3 regions of the Oceanobacillus sp. M65 genome follow, and region 2 is predicted to be linked to each of the others. Evidence: riboswitches for the same ligand, from Rfam matches in the RefSeq annotation. Region 2 holds a riboswitch; each other region holds the start of a gene.
What was found. A riboswitch is a leader RNA that binds a small molecule or an ion and turns the genes downstream of it on or off. The one in region 2 is predicted to bind cyclic di-GMP.
Positions count from the first base shown of each region.

Region 1: it holds a riboswitch for cyclic di-GMP, as region 2 does, so the genes downstream of both, ACTWPF_RS06395 (anti-repressor SinI family protein) here and ACTWPF_RS07860 (prepilin-type N-terminal cleavage/methylation domain-containing protein) in region 2, are expected to answer to the same signal.
Region 3: it holds a riboswitch for cyclic di-GMP, as region 2 does, so the genes downstream of both, motA (flagellar motor stator protein MotA) here and ACTWPF_RS07860 (prepilin-type N-terminal cleavage/methylation domain-containing protein) in region 2, are expected to answer to the same signal.

Region 1 covers NZ_JBQQCJ010000001.1:1,357,809-1,362,607, reverse strand. The annotation lists gene ACTWPF_RS06405 (VanZ family protein) at 117-608, opposite strand; gene ACTWPF_RS06400 (helix-turn-helix domain-containing protein) at 811-1,140, opposite strand; gene ACTWPF_RS06395 (anti-repressor SinI family protein) at 1,212-1,346, opposite strand; cyclic di-GMP riboswitch class I at 1,369-1,451, opposite strand; gene ACTWPF_RS06390 (hypothetical protein) at 1,604-2,278, opposite strand; gene sipW (signal peptidase I SipW) at 2,315-2,905, opposite strand; gene tapA (amyloid fiber anchoring/assembly protein TapA) at 2,908-3,765, opposite strand; gene ACTWPF_RS06375 (CalY family protein) at 3,906-4,520, opposite strand.
Region 2 covers NZ_JBQQCJ010000002.1:62,458-67,256, reverse strand. The annotation lists gene pilO (type 4a pilus biogenesis protein PilO) at 1-183, opposite strand, end outside; gene ACTWPF_RS07875 (hypothetical protein) at 164-718, opposite strand; gene pilM (type IV pilus biogenesis protein PilM) at 724-1,623, opposite strand; gene ACTWPF_RS07865 (prepilin peptidase) at 1,639-2,391, opposite strand; gene ACTWPF_RS07860 (prepilin-type N-terminal cleavage/methylation domain-containing protein) at 2,486-2,839, opposite strand; cyclic di-GMP riboswitch class II at 2,876-2,958, opposite strand; gene ACTWPF_RS07855 (type II secretion system F family protein) at 3,003-4,202, opposite strand; gene ACTWPF_RS07850 (type IV pilus twitching motility protein PilT) at 4,204-4,799, opposite strand, start outside.
Region 3 covers NZ_JBQQCJ010000001.1:1,328,345-1,333,143, reverse strand. The annotation lists gene ACTWPF_RS06260 (chemotaxis protein CheW) at 1-766, opposite strand, end outside; gene ACTWPF_RS06255 (chemotaxis protein CheX) at 800-1,264, opposite strand; gene motB (flagellar motor protein MotB) at 1,282-2,052, opposite strand; gene motA (flagellar motor stator protein MotA) at 2,045-2,830, opposite strand; cyclic di-GMP riboswitch class I at 2,989-3,073, opposite strand; gene ACTWPF_RS06240 (methyl-accepting chemotaxis protein) at 3,326-4,799, shown strand, end outside.

The DNA.
Region 1 (4,799 bases), on a different contig from region 2:
CTTACCTGTTGCATAATAGCATATGAACGAACAGAATGTTGTCGAACCTTGTCGTAGATGCTCAAAATTTACAAAAAATTAATACCTCATTACCTTATTCGTTTCCCTGGACAACTTTATAGAGGTCTTCTATCTTTTCTTTTATGAAAAAGTACAAGTAGGCCTACCGCCAACAGGGCACCAAAGCTATCAAGTATGACGTCACCTACGTAGGGCGTTCTGTTTGGTGTGAATCCTTGGTGAATTTCATCCGATATGGCATAAATTACCGTTAGAAACAAAGAGAAGATTAGCGCTTTACTATGATTTTGTTTTCCAGCTTTTCGAAAGGCCACATAAAAAAGCAAACAGAGTACTAAGAACACAGATACGTGGGCACCTTTACGAATGAAAAATTCGATAAATCCAGCAACACCTAACTCTTCCACGCTAACGACACTTTCATGATAGGTGAAGGATAACCAGTTTAAATACGGCTCAAGAAAACTTACGTTTATGAAATTGTTCAAAAGTGGTTTCACATCTTGATTTTCATAAGGCTGATGGGAAGAGTAAAAAATGATCCCCATCCAGCATATGGGTAAAAGCCAGAAAATGTGTTTCTTCAAAATTCATTCTCCTTGTCTTGTTATATATGCTTTTTGTGTAGTCCGCTTTTTGGGCTTCCCCCGGCACATGTATGAATTATTTATTCAGAGTTATTTATAATGGCCACCTTAATAAAATAACCTTAATCCACCATATCGGCAATACCCCGAATGAGAAAAAACCAAACAAAAAACCGTGCATCACTGCAACGGCTTTGATGGGTCATCTATCTTTATTACTGCGCCATTTGTTAAACTCTAGATATTCCTTAAACTGTTCTTTTGAAACACCAGACTCCATTGCTTCCTGTACGATCTTCAACCATTCGTTATCTAAATCCTCAGGACCGCTTATGTTTTCTTCCCGTAGAAGATCATTAACCGTTGTACCAAGAACGGTGCTTATTTTTTCAATAAACTGGATCGATGGGTTTGTCTGAAGGTTACGTTCAATCGAACTAAGGTATGATTTAGCGACCCCTGCTCTTTCAGCTAATTCAGAAATGGACATCTTTTTTTCTGTGCGAAGTTGTTTGATTTTTTCACCGATCAAGCCCTCACCTTCTTTCAAAGCGAATTATAACATAAAGTGGGTGAGGAGTTCTATATAAAGTACAATTAAATTCAGGCATTATGTAATGATTCCGTCTGTTTTAGAAATTGACGTATTTCCTCTGTAGTGATCCCAAGATTCTTTGCCCTTTTGATTAATTCAATCCATTCACCATCTAACGATAACTGCTCAACTATTTTTTCCATATCCTATCCCCCATTATTATTTCCAGATAACCCAGCCATCCTAGCATATGCCGTAGATCTGTGATTTTGCGTCCTCGTCTTTCGATGAGTATGCCTTTTTCTGAGGAAATGTAGTTATGACACTAAATAGAACTGCCTAGTAATATGATACTACAAATTCACGACTATTTGCGTAGGTTCTTTTGTCTTATTTCAACTAGTTTTGTAAGAGAAATGGAATATCTTACACCTGTTTTTGTCGAAGAATATGGAAAATATTAGATACGATGATCTTTAATCAACCGTAGTTTACGTATAACAAGAATGCCGCCCCCGACTGCCAGTAAAATCGTTCCGAAAAGGAGAAGAGTAAAAATATCTGTTGATGTATTAGGTAAGGCTGCTCCACCTTTATCCCCCGAAGTTCCATTCCCATCTCCATTACTAACATTACCACCTACACTAATGGAGTCTTGCTGATCTTCCTCTCCTTCTGCGGTGAAGATGAGAACAAACTCCGTTTCAAGGCCTTGAAATTCGTTCCCCAGATGGTCTGGGAAATAAACGGTTAGCTTCAGTTCCTCTTGTTCTCCGACATCCAGACTTCTGTCCGGGATGGCGAAATTCGGCAGATTCCCTTTATAAAGTTGTTCATCCTCGTCTGCTACTTCAATTATTAATTCATTAAACAGCTTTTCCTCTTCCGTCGTATTTGCCAGCTCTACATGATAACTAAAATCCTGTCTGCCGTCATTAGAGATTTTAAGATCCCTTGGCGCCCAATCGCCTGGCTTCATATTGGGAACCTGGAACAAATAGTCGTTTGGCGTAAGTTGAATATCCAACTCCTTAGAAGCGTCTGCTTCATTTGCTTCCGCTGCGGATACGTACCCTAATGGGAAAAAGCTGCATAGTAGTAAAACAAAACTTAGAATGAAGAAACGTTTATTCATGGAATCCACCCCCTAAAATCCGATTTTCTTCTATTGTTAGGAAGAAAGTGATTGCCCTTCTTCCAGTTTCTGATCACCTTTTTTATTTTGCTTCTCTATTTCTCCTAGGGTCCGCCAAATCGTTAGGCCGGAGTAGCATAGCAGTAAAATCCCTGGAATGAGTAATAGAAATGCTCCATTTCGAGACTGTGCAAAGTTAACCAGATATCCAAGATAAGGGATCGTGAAACCAGTGTATTCCGCCACGACGTTCTCAGATAATACTGGCTGAAGATCTTCCACATTATTGTTATCACCTTTTGTCCGGTACATCACTTGCTCCCCACTTGCCATTACTTCGGTAATGCGGTGAGTAATGAGTTTTTCTTCTTCATCCATGAACGTGATGACATCCCCGTCTTTAAACCGTTTCATATCCCCATCGGGCATAACAGCGATTAACGAGCCAGTTTGAATTCCTGGTTCCATGGAGCCTGATAACACGGTTTTCAGCTGGTAACCAGCAATTTCTGGTTCTCCCCCAGACGCTTTAGAAGAGACTACGACAACTGCCATTACAATTAGTGCAGCGAACAATACATAGGTCGTAATGTGGCTAACCCACTTTTTTACTTGTTTAAGTGACATGTTTATTCTCCCTCTTCCTCTTTGGTTCCAGTAGATGGTTGCTCTGTCCCTTCATTTTGCTCTTGTTGCTTCTTCTCTGGCTGTTTTTCTACCTGCTTTTCCGTTTGCTTTTCTTGTTTTACTTCCTGTTTTTCTGATTCAGCTTCTGATGCGTCTGTTTCCTGTTTGTTTTCCTCAGTTGATGAAGTGTCCTTCTCTTCCTCCACAGGAGCCTTTTCTGTTTCTGGTTTAGCTTTCTCTTGCGTATCATCGGTGCTCTTCGACTCTTCTTTTTTGTTATCCTCGTTAAAAATGTCCTCGTCTTTTTTCTGTTCTACTCCTTCATCTGATTCTTCTTTTACCTTTTTCTCTTTACATTTTGCATTTACTTTTTTGCTCCAAACCTCTAATGGTTTCTCTGTTTCTTCGCCATATAATGGATGCTGAAGTGCTTTAAAAACATAAAAGCCTTCTTTTTCTGCCTTGTAGCTTAAGGACACTGTTTCACCCTTTTCAAGCGTTTTAATTTCACCACTCGCTACTTTCTTACCCGTTTTTTGTGGATTGCCAGTTTCGGAATAGAACACTTCATAGGTAGTTGTATCTGTCATGGAAAAACCTTTATTTTCCAATTCCATGCTAACGTTCATCTGAGGGCAGGCTTTTTCTTCCACTGTTGGTTTGCCTACAAAGTCAAGCTCACTACCATCCCACCATGTCCCCGCCTGAATAACTTGTTCACTTTCCTGTGAGGATACGAAATAGGCTCCTGTTCCGGAAGCAAGATATCCAAGCGTAAATACCGAAATATAACAAATAGCTACAACCTTCCATACCATCACAAATTGCTTATACCTTTTAAACTTTCGCATCCGGCTCATTCGCAACCTATTTCCCTCCATTCAACATGATTCATTGCTTTCGTAAACGCAGCTATATGTGCTGCCCTTACGAAAGCAAAATCTCTGTTATATAATATGTATGGAAGAAAGACGGGAATATCCCGCCTTTCCAAACTAACTTATCTTCTTTCACCTTCACCTTGGTGTCCAGTAAAGTTCCAATCAAGTTCTAAAGAATCTCCTTGGAATTTGTTTTGATCTTCTCCGTTATCAACAAATTCAAATTGAACATGTAATTCGTCCGAATCGCCTGGTTGTAGTCCACCACGTTCTTCAAAGAATGGAATAAAGATTTCATTAGCCACTGCGTCTGGAGACATACTCTGCAATTCTGCAAGCGTCGTATAGTAGACAACATTATCTGGAGACCATGGTCCTAATACTGCTTTGTCTTCATTCCATAAGAAGTTGACTCTGATATGCTCACCGAAATCTTCTCCAGCATTGTCGCTCCCAGCGTCGATAACTTCATACGAGGTTTGTAGTAGAACTTCAGCAATTTCAAGTGAGCCACCATTACCAAGAGTAAATGAACGGTTCATCCAATCACCCGGCTTTAAATTTTCCACATCAATGATTGTAGTTGGATTAGCATTAAGATCTAAAGTTCCCGCAGCAAATGTGCCATTTGTTTCTGCTGTATCACTGAAATATGCAAATGTTCCTCCGCCTACTAATGAAATTCCTAGTGCTGCTGTTGCAATCCCTAGACCTAATTTTTTCTTCATACTCATAATAAAATTCCTCCTCATAGTTTATAAATATTTTGAGATACGTTCCGCTGCTGTTACCTGAAGAAATACATGATGGTTACCTTGATAAACGAACGTCCACTACTCCTACCATCTTCATATACAGCGAATATCCCCCTCCCTATGTATAATGATCGTTCTTTTTATCTACATAATTGTTTTATATAACGAACGATTACTTGAAGTATAGGTCATATTTCATAGTTTGCAAAACTTCATATTCGTTCAATAATTCTATATAAAGAACGTTTTACTTAGTTT
Region 2 (4,799 bases):
TTCCGTTTTACCGTTGCTGGCAGTAACTTGTTTTTCAAACATGGATACCTGGCTATGTAAACTATCCGCTTCACTTTTCTGTGGTTTAACCATAAGTTGATATCCTAATAAATATACGAGGCCGAGTACAATTAGAGAGCCGACCAACACAAATATATGCTTTTTATTCAATGACTTCATCATGTGTGCCCAGCTCCTCCATTAGAATTTCTTCTTGCAATTGAACTGTTAACACAGCTTCATAGTTTTCTTCCAATGTGATGACACTCGTTAACTGTACTTCTGACACATACGCTAAATCTGATAGCTCAGCGATAAACTTTGCCACATCGTCCATACTTGGATAACTTGCTGTCACAACAAATGAATTTGCAGAAACATTTTCATAGCTTACTAGTTGTTCGGCTCCACCAAATAATCCGTACACAACGTGGAAAAGAGGTATTATAGGCGTGGCTTCTCCTTTAATTCCTTGTATCTCATTAAGCAGTTGCTCCATTTCTCTTGTTCCCGCAGTGTCTTGTTGCTGCTCAGCAATTTTAATCTCCAACCCTGTTAGATAGGTTTCAGAAGCAGAAATTTCTTTCTCCACGCTATTTTTCTGGAATAATAAAGCGGTCAATATACAACAGGCAAGAAGCAAAAACACACCTGTAGAAAGCATTAGGAATAGCTTCTTATTTGGTTGCTTTTTAATAAAATTAATTTCCGTAGTCATGTTGCTTAAACCTCATTTTTCATTGCCAGACCAAGAACGTCTGTGTATTTTGAAGGTAGCTCGCCATTTGTAAAATCCTCTACCTCTAAGGTTGACTCTATATATCTTTGTTTCAATATTGGTAAACCAGGATAATCACCAGATAATAAAAGAAGTTCTATTTGGGCATCCCCTTTTGTAATGGAATATTGGTAGAAATCAATGATGCGATTTATTTCAATTAAATACTCATCAATAGTTCGCTCAATATCTACTTCCTCTGTTGCTTGTTCCACTTTCATGTTCCTTGTAAATACAGGCTTGTTTTCTTTGAAGGCCGTTAATACAAGCGCATCTTCATTCCAGTGAACGAGAAGGATATGGTGTTGTGTTGTTTCCTGCCTCGTGGCCATGTAATACCGATATACAGACAAGGAGGTCAAATCTGCCACCACGGGACGCAGTCCTTGCTGTTCAAAAACATCAACATAATCCGTTATCTTTTCTTTTGGATAAGCAAACAGTAAAACATGTTGCTTGTCATCCTGTTTTTCAAGAAAATCTATCGCGATAGCAGGATTGGAAAAAGGTAAATAAATACTATTTCCCAGCTGTGTCTCGATATAGCCTTTCGCTTCTTCTCTTGATAAAGCTGCTGGCACTTCTAATTGCCTGATTACGACCGTGTCATCAGGTACCGCAAATAAAAGCTTTTTTCTTTTCCATTTATGCTCATGTACAAGCTGTCTGATGAGCTCAGAAAATAAAGCTTTATCCATTATCTTGCCTTCTTCTAAGACAGATGGAGGAAGCTCTAGCTCTCCGTGTTTTTGCAACCCTTCCATTTTATTGCTTTTATGATAGGTATACCGTAATTTTCGGTTCGTAATCACGATATTAACCCTGCCATTCGACATAAATCCCATACTGTCACGCCCTTATTAGAGTATTGTAATATACCAGTCTATTAATCTCTCACCATAGAAGTAAGTTATCAGGGAAGCGAGCACGATATACGGCCCAAAGGGAACCGGCTGCTTTCGGTCGATTACTTTTAGCACGATTAACAACAGCCCGACTATTGCTCCAATGATACAGGATAGAAAGAAAGCTAGAAGAGTGCCTTGTAACCCAAGCACAATACCTAGCACACCAAAAAGCTTCATATCCCCTGCGCCCATACCGCCCCTGCTAATCATAATAACTAGTGCAATAATTACCATACCAGCAATAGCGCCTACTAGACTGTCCCACCACGGTTCCAGAGGTTCAAGAAAGCGTATGATAGCGAGGAACGGCAAGAAAAATAATAAAACCTTATTGGGTATAAGCATATAAGCAAGATCTGACACAAGGATGATCATAAGCAAAGAAACGAGCAACAATGCTGTAACGATTTCCTTGTCCAATCCAATTTGTATGTAACTAAGTGCAAAAAGCACGCCTGTCAGTGCCTCAACAACTGGATAAATGGTGGAAATCGGTTTTCTACAGTATCGGCATTTACCCCGCTGTAAGGCGAATGATAAAAGCGGTATATTATCATACCAGGCCAGTTGATGGTCACAGTTTGGGCATCTGGAACGGTCATTCGCAAAAGGAATTTTCTTTGGAATCCGCAGTCCGACCACATTAAAAAAAGACCCAAAGAGCAAGCCTAAAGCAAAAAATAACAGAATCATGACACTTTCCATTTATGTACTCCTTCATGTTAAAGATGTTTATAATTGAAGAAAACGCCCTGCTTTGGGGCAAGGGCGTTGCATTGTTGTATTTTAATTATATTAATTATTCGTATTTAAAAGTTTTTCCGCCATCATCGCTTGTTGTAATTTTCACATTACCTTTAAGTTCAAAATCTTCAAGATCAACGTCTAGGAATCCTGCATCTACTAGTTCTTTCATTGTATAACCCGCTTCAGAATCAGCAGGTCCAACACCCGAAACATCAGCAAGCCTTGCAGCATTTTCAACCAACTCTTGATTCGCTGTTGTAGCTTCGGCTTTTGAATTATCAATCACATTCCCAATCGTAGGAACAGCGATCGCCACAATAATAGCTAAAATAGCAATAACAGCTAGAAGCTCTACCAACGTAAATCCTTTTTCTTTTTTCAACATTTTTTTCATGCGTGTAAGCATAAAAATCCCCGCCTCTCTAAATATGTATATTTAGTAACACAGTCAGGTCGGTTGCACTACTTGCTCCGGATTATCAAAGTGCCCAAATAGAGATAATCCTTCATAGCATCCGTCTATTTACCTAGTACTATTATATTATACAAAATTACAAATTACCACATTTTTATTGTAAATTTTCGAACATAGAAAACATCGGTATAACAACAGCGGTTATGATACCACCTACTATGAACGTAAGAACAATAATCATAAGCGGCTCTATTAACGTTTTAATTCTATTTGATAATTGTTCTACTTCTTCTTCATAAAAAGAAGCCGCTTTTGCTAGCATTTGATCCAAAGTTCCTGTTTTCTCACCAATTTGCATCATTTGAATGATTAGTGGAGTAATCACCCAGTGGTTTTTCATTGGTTTTGTGATCGACTCACCTTCACTTAGGCTTTCCTTAGAATCATGCAATACCTCTTGTATCACTTTGTTCCCAACAACTTTTTCTGTTATCTCTACTGCTTCCAATATAGGAACTGCACTGTTAACCAATGTGCTTAATGTTTGCGTCATCCGGACCAGTGCTCCCTTGTGCGCAAGAACCCCAAGAAAAGGAAAACGTAGCTTATATGTATCTATCTGATAGCGAAAACTATCATATCGTAACATATATTTCCCGAAAAAAACTAGTAATACTATAAGGAGAGCAATGCTCCACCAATAAACGCCAAGCCAATCACTAAGACTTAAAATAAATTGCGTGTACGGAGGTATTTCTTCCCCAAACGAATTAAACATAGTTACAAATTGCGGGACAATAAATACTAGTAAAAACACACTTAAAAATAATGTAATGACACCTACCACACTTGGATAAAGCAATGCGGAGACGACTTTTTGCTTATTGCGATATTCTTTCTCGTAATAAGCAGCCATTTGGCTTAGAATTTCATCTAGTTTCCCACTTACTTCTCCAGCATGAATCATATTTACAAGTAGTTTAGGAAAAACATTGGAGTGTTTCTCTGCTGCAGTAGATAGCGAGACACCCTGCTCTAATTGTTTTAGCATATCATCTAAGGCCGTACGAAGCGCATAATTATCGGTTTGTTTTGACATCGTATTTGTAGCATCCGTTATGGTAATCCCAGCATGAATCAGTGTGGAATATTGTCTCAGGAACAGAACAAAGTCTTTGTTTTTTACACGCTTAATTAAAATAATATCTTTATTCCACGGTTTCGTTTCTTCAATTCGTGTAATTAAAAGCCCTTGTTTTTCTAATTCGCTAAGAGCTCGATGCTTTGAATCGGCATCAATTTTCCCTTTAATTCGTTCACCCGACATCCGTTTGCCGACATATTGAAAGTCCATACTAGGAGCTCCTTCCTTGCATAAACGGTGCTGCTGCTTCCATGGAAATCTGGTCTTCTTGCAGAAGTCGCTTCAATTCCATATCTAATGTATGCATTCCATGATCTTTTGAAGTTTGTAATACATTTTGGATTTGATGCAATTTCTCATTTCGAATAAGGTTCTTTACAGCGGAAGTATTTCGAAGCACCTCTGTTGCTGCCCTTCTTCCTGTATGGTCCTTTGTGACCAATAGACGCTGAGAAATTACCGCTTTTAAAATCGTTGACAGCTGAATACGTATTTGCGTTTGCTGAGCTGGTGGAAACACATCAATAATCCGCTCTATTGTAGAAACGGCATCTGTTGTATGTAGCGTTCCAAGAACGAGATGACCTGTCTCCGCTGCTGTTATAGCTGTAGAGATCGTTTCAAGGTCACGCATCTCTCCAAGTAAAATGATATCCGGATCCTGCCTTAAGCTAGCCCTTAAGCCATTTACAAAACTCTTTGTATCAAATCCAACCTCACGTTGATCAATAATTGATTGATTATGAGTATGCATATATTCAATCGGATCTTCCAATGTAATGATATGTTTTTGCATTGTCTGATTAA
Region 3 (4,799 bases), on a different contig from region 2:
CTGTTGCTAATACAGCTTCTTCTTTCACCGCGGAATACGGGCTAATCTCAGCAGATTCTACTTCCGATACATTATGTACACTTTGCTTCACTTCTGCTGCAGGAGATTTTGTTAGCACGATAAGAGAAAAACGGTCTACCTCGCCTGCTTCAAGCTCTTCAACAGGAGGAGATGTTTTTATAATTTCACCATGTTGTTCGACCGCTTCCACTACCATATAGGCACGGGCCGCTTTTAAGATACACCCTTCGTCCAGCGCAACCTCCATTTGGTAGGCTTCAAAGCCTTGCTCCTTCGCCTGGTCAAGGACAGTTAATTGGTATTCATCAAGCTCCAGGTTTTCTTGCGTTGTAGCTTTTGTTGCTACTGGAGCCTCTTCTGGCTGTTTTCCATTTTCAATTGCTTCTAAGCGAGCAAGTAAATCTGTCACATCTTTCTTTCCTTCGTTGCCACCTGCAATCGATTCGACCATCTCTTCTAATGCCTCGACGGCTGCAAACGTAACGTCGATTACTTCTGTCGTAACATGTAGTGAGCTGTTTCTAATTTTGTCTAACACATTTTCCATATTATGAGTAAGTGATGCAATATCTTCGTATCCCATCGTGGCTGCCATCCCTTTTAATGTGTGGGCGGAGCGAAAAATCTCATTCACAATGGAAAGGTCATCAGACTGTTTTTCCAGCTTTAACAGCTGGTCATTGACTGCCTGTAAATGCTCATTACTTTCATCTAGAAATATTTCGATATAATCATTCGTATCCATATAACCTTCCTTTCACCTTCGCATTCTTATAGACTAGCTATCTAATAAGAACATGACATCTAATTCACCAAGATTTTCAAAGCCTGCTGTTAATTGTATTGCTTTTTTGTAACCAGAAATCTTTGTAGATCCCTGTAATACTGTTGGTGCTGTAATATCAGTTGTCAGCCCTTCATTCACGATAATGGTCGCAATTCCACCGGCTATCATATTCCCCAGCTCTCCACTAAAAGAGACAAGCATCTCTCCCTCCACAGCCATTCCAAACATGACACCGCCAATTCCACTAAAGACAGCGGGATCACCTGAGAGCATGATTTTTCCTCTGATGTCGCCTGTTATCCCTATTAGCACACCATACTCTACAATTGGCGGCTCTGTTAGTAGTTGTGGTTTTGAAACGTTTTGAGCTACTGGGATAATGGATTTCATGGTAGTATTTGTGCCATTAAGTAAATGTGTTATAACTTTGCTCTGTTGATTGGCTGTTGTTGTCATCTTGCTATCTCCCCTTATTATTCATTTGTCGTTATATCGTAATTAGGTAGAATGAGTACTTCTACTCGCCTATTTTTTGCCCGGTTTGCTTCCGAGTTGTTTGGCACAATTGGTTGGTGTTCCCCGTATCCCTTTGCACTAAATTTGCCTGGGTCAAGCTGATCGTTCTCTAGGATCAGCCCCATAAAATTAATCGCGCGCATGACACTAAGCTCCCAGTTTGAAGCAAATTCTGCGTTATAAACGGGGCGATCGTCTGCATGCCCACTTACAACGATCTGATGTGGTGGGTCTGTATAGAGAAGTTCTGAAACATCCTTTGCAAGACGCTGCCCTCTTTCTTTTACCTCTGCACTACCCGAGTCAAAAGAAATATCATTCAAAATCGTAAGCAATAATCCTTCATCCGTGAGCTGTGTATCAAACACCTCTTCAAGCTCTTCTTCTTTGATATAGCTATTAATGTGCTCTTGGATTGTCTCCAGCTCTTCAAGCTCTTCATCTTCTTTGCTTACCTGTTTGGGCTCTTCTTGTATCTCTTGCTCCTCATCGTCTTCAGGAATATCGACAGTTGATTCATTCGGTGCATTGCTTTCTTCCATAAAACTAGCCCCACCCGAAAATTCTTCTTGGAATACAGTGGAAAGCTGGTTATACTTTTCCGAATCTATTTCACTCATGGCGAATAAGACAATGAAGAGTGCTACAAGTAAGGTAAGTAGATCGGAATATGGTAAGAGCCAGGATTCATCAATATGGTTTTCTCTATTTTTTTTCTTCCTACGCATCTTCCTGTTCCTGCCTTAACGCCTTTAATTCCTTTGTAGATAAATATGATCCTAATTTATCTCTTACCATCATGGCAGAATCGCCATTCGTAATAGAAAGGATCCCTTCCACGATCACTTCTTTACGTTGCACTTCTTTCTTTGACTTTTCCTTTAGCTTATTGGCAAATGGGTGCCATAGCACGTACCCTGTAAAGATACCGAGTAGAGTAGCTATAAAAGCTGCGGAAATCGCATGGCCTAATGCTTCGATATCATTCATATCACTTAGTGCTGCTATTAAACCAATTACGGCACCAAGTACTCCAAGGGTCGGGGCATACGTTCCTGCTTGAGAAAAAACGGCAGCGCCTTCCTGGTGTCTCGACTCCATCGCGTCTACCTTTTCCAGCATAACTTCACGTATAAACTCTGCTGGTTGACCATCAATCGCAAGTTGTAAGCCTGAGGATAAGAAAGGATCCTCTGTTTCTTCTACTTGTCTTTCTAATGATAGTAGACCTTCTTTTCTTGTTTGATCAGCCCACTCTGTAAACGTCATGATTAATTCCTGCGTGTTTTCCTGCTTTTCTTCAGAAAAAATAATTTTAAACAGAGAAGGAATTTTCTTAACGGTGCTCATTGGAAAGGCAATAACCACCGAAGCTGCTGTTCCCACGAGGATGATTAGAATGGCAGCAGGGTTTACTAATGCTGCAACGCCTACACCTTTTAATACCATCCCTACACCGACTGCAATCACACCTAGTATGACGCCAATGACAGACGTTTTATCCATTACACATGTCTCCTTTATCTCGTTGTCAGTTGTAAAATTAACTAGTAGGTTTCGTTAAGGTGAGGAGGATCTTTAATATTCGTTCAACCTTTTTCAGCCTTATTAAAAACGCTATCCCTTAAAAGTAGAATAGCCAAAAAAGAATAATTGATTATCTTTTTGGCAGCCAGGCGATCGTAGCTTGAGAACCTTAGACCCTTTGCTTTGCGTCCTACTCTTTCAAGCAGTTTGCCTTTTCTAGAATTGGATTTTGTCCCATTAGTTAAAAATACCTATGCTTTTATATCGTCTCATTTCAAAAATAATTTAGGGATAATGTAAAAAATAAAATTTGGTACAATACTCCAATTTTTTTGCAGAGTGTGATTATATAGTGTCCTACCCGCTTTAGCTAAAATATTATTCTACATTTTTCTACATAATTTGTTTTCTTTGTCGATATAACTTGAGAATGTACATTTCAAAATAAATTATCAATGAGAGTGGTGTTATTACATGAAGAAATTCAAATTAAAAAGATTCAAGTTCAGCTTAAAGAACAAGCTTCTTTTATCCTTTTTGCTGGTGTTGCTCGTTCCTAGTTGCATTATTGCCTATACATCTTACATGAGTGCGAAAAGTAACACAGATAGTCGAATGCTGAATACCGCAGAGGAAAGTCTGCAAATGGTAGATCAAACGATTAATCAGCTACTTCAGGCACAAATGGAAAACGTGGACTTTCTATCCAATGCAATTTCTGCGGAAGCCCTTATAGACCAGGATACAGACCAAATTAAAGCTTTACTTGATAGAATTCAAGATTCTAAGGTTGATGTGGAACAAACCTATGTGGGGACAGTTGAAGGAGATTTTATAAAGTCTCCTGATAAATTTAAAAATTCGGCGGATTATGATCCTCGAGAACGTCCTTGGTATCAACTGGCAATGGAAAATAAAGGTGAAGTGGTCATTACAGAGCCTTATCTATCAAATTCGACTCAGGTAATTGTAGTGACGATTGCCAAGACAACTGCTGATGGACAAGGTGTTATTGGAGCTAATTTAAAACTTGATAGCTTATCAGCGATGGTTGGTGAGATTAACATCGGCAAAGAAGGATATGTGTATTTACTTGACGGGACAAAGCATTATATTACACACCCTACAAATGAGGCTGGGTCGGAGGCAACCGCTTCGTTTATCGATGATCTTTATGCATCTAATAAGGGCAAGTTTAGTTATGAAATGGACGGAGAAAATAAAAAGCTTGCCTTTACAACAAACGAAACTTCCGGCTGGAAGATAGCTGGTTCTATGTTCCAAGATGAAGTAGATGATGCTGTGGCGCCCATTTTCCATAAAACAATTATTGTAATTGCCATCGCGCTTGTCATTGGAATTGCAGTTGTTCTATTCATCATTCGTTCTATCACTCGCCCAGTTAATAATTTGGTTGAAGTTGCTGATAAAATGAGTAAGGGCGATTTAACTGTCGAGGTTGAAAATCATAGTAATGATGAAATTGGCCAATTGGCAAATGCCTTCAATCGCATGAGAAAACATTTAAATGAAGTGATTGTACAAGTACGTGACAAAGCAAATAACCTTGCAGCCTCCTCAGAGGAGTTAAATGCGAGTTCACAACAGAACACGGTAGCTACAGAACAGATTACAAATTCTATACAAGATGTAGCATCCGGAGTGGAAAGTCAATCTAGCAGCATAGATGCTAGCTCCAGAATGGCACAGGAAATGTCTTCATCCATCCAACAGATTGCAACCAGTTCCAATGAAGTTGCTTCCACTGCAGAAGATGCTAATGTTGTTATTGATGCTGGGAATAAAGCAATTAGAACAACAGTAGGACAAATGGAATTCATTAAGAAAACAGTCCATGAACTTTCAGGAAACATCAAAGGTCTTGGCAATAAAACGAGAGAAATTGGGGAAATCGTAGATGTGATCACGAACATCGCAGAGCAAACCA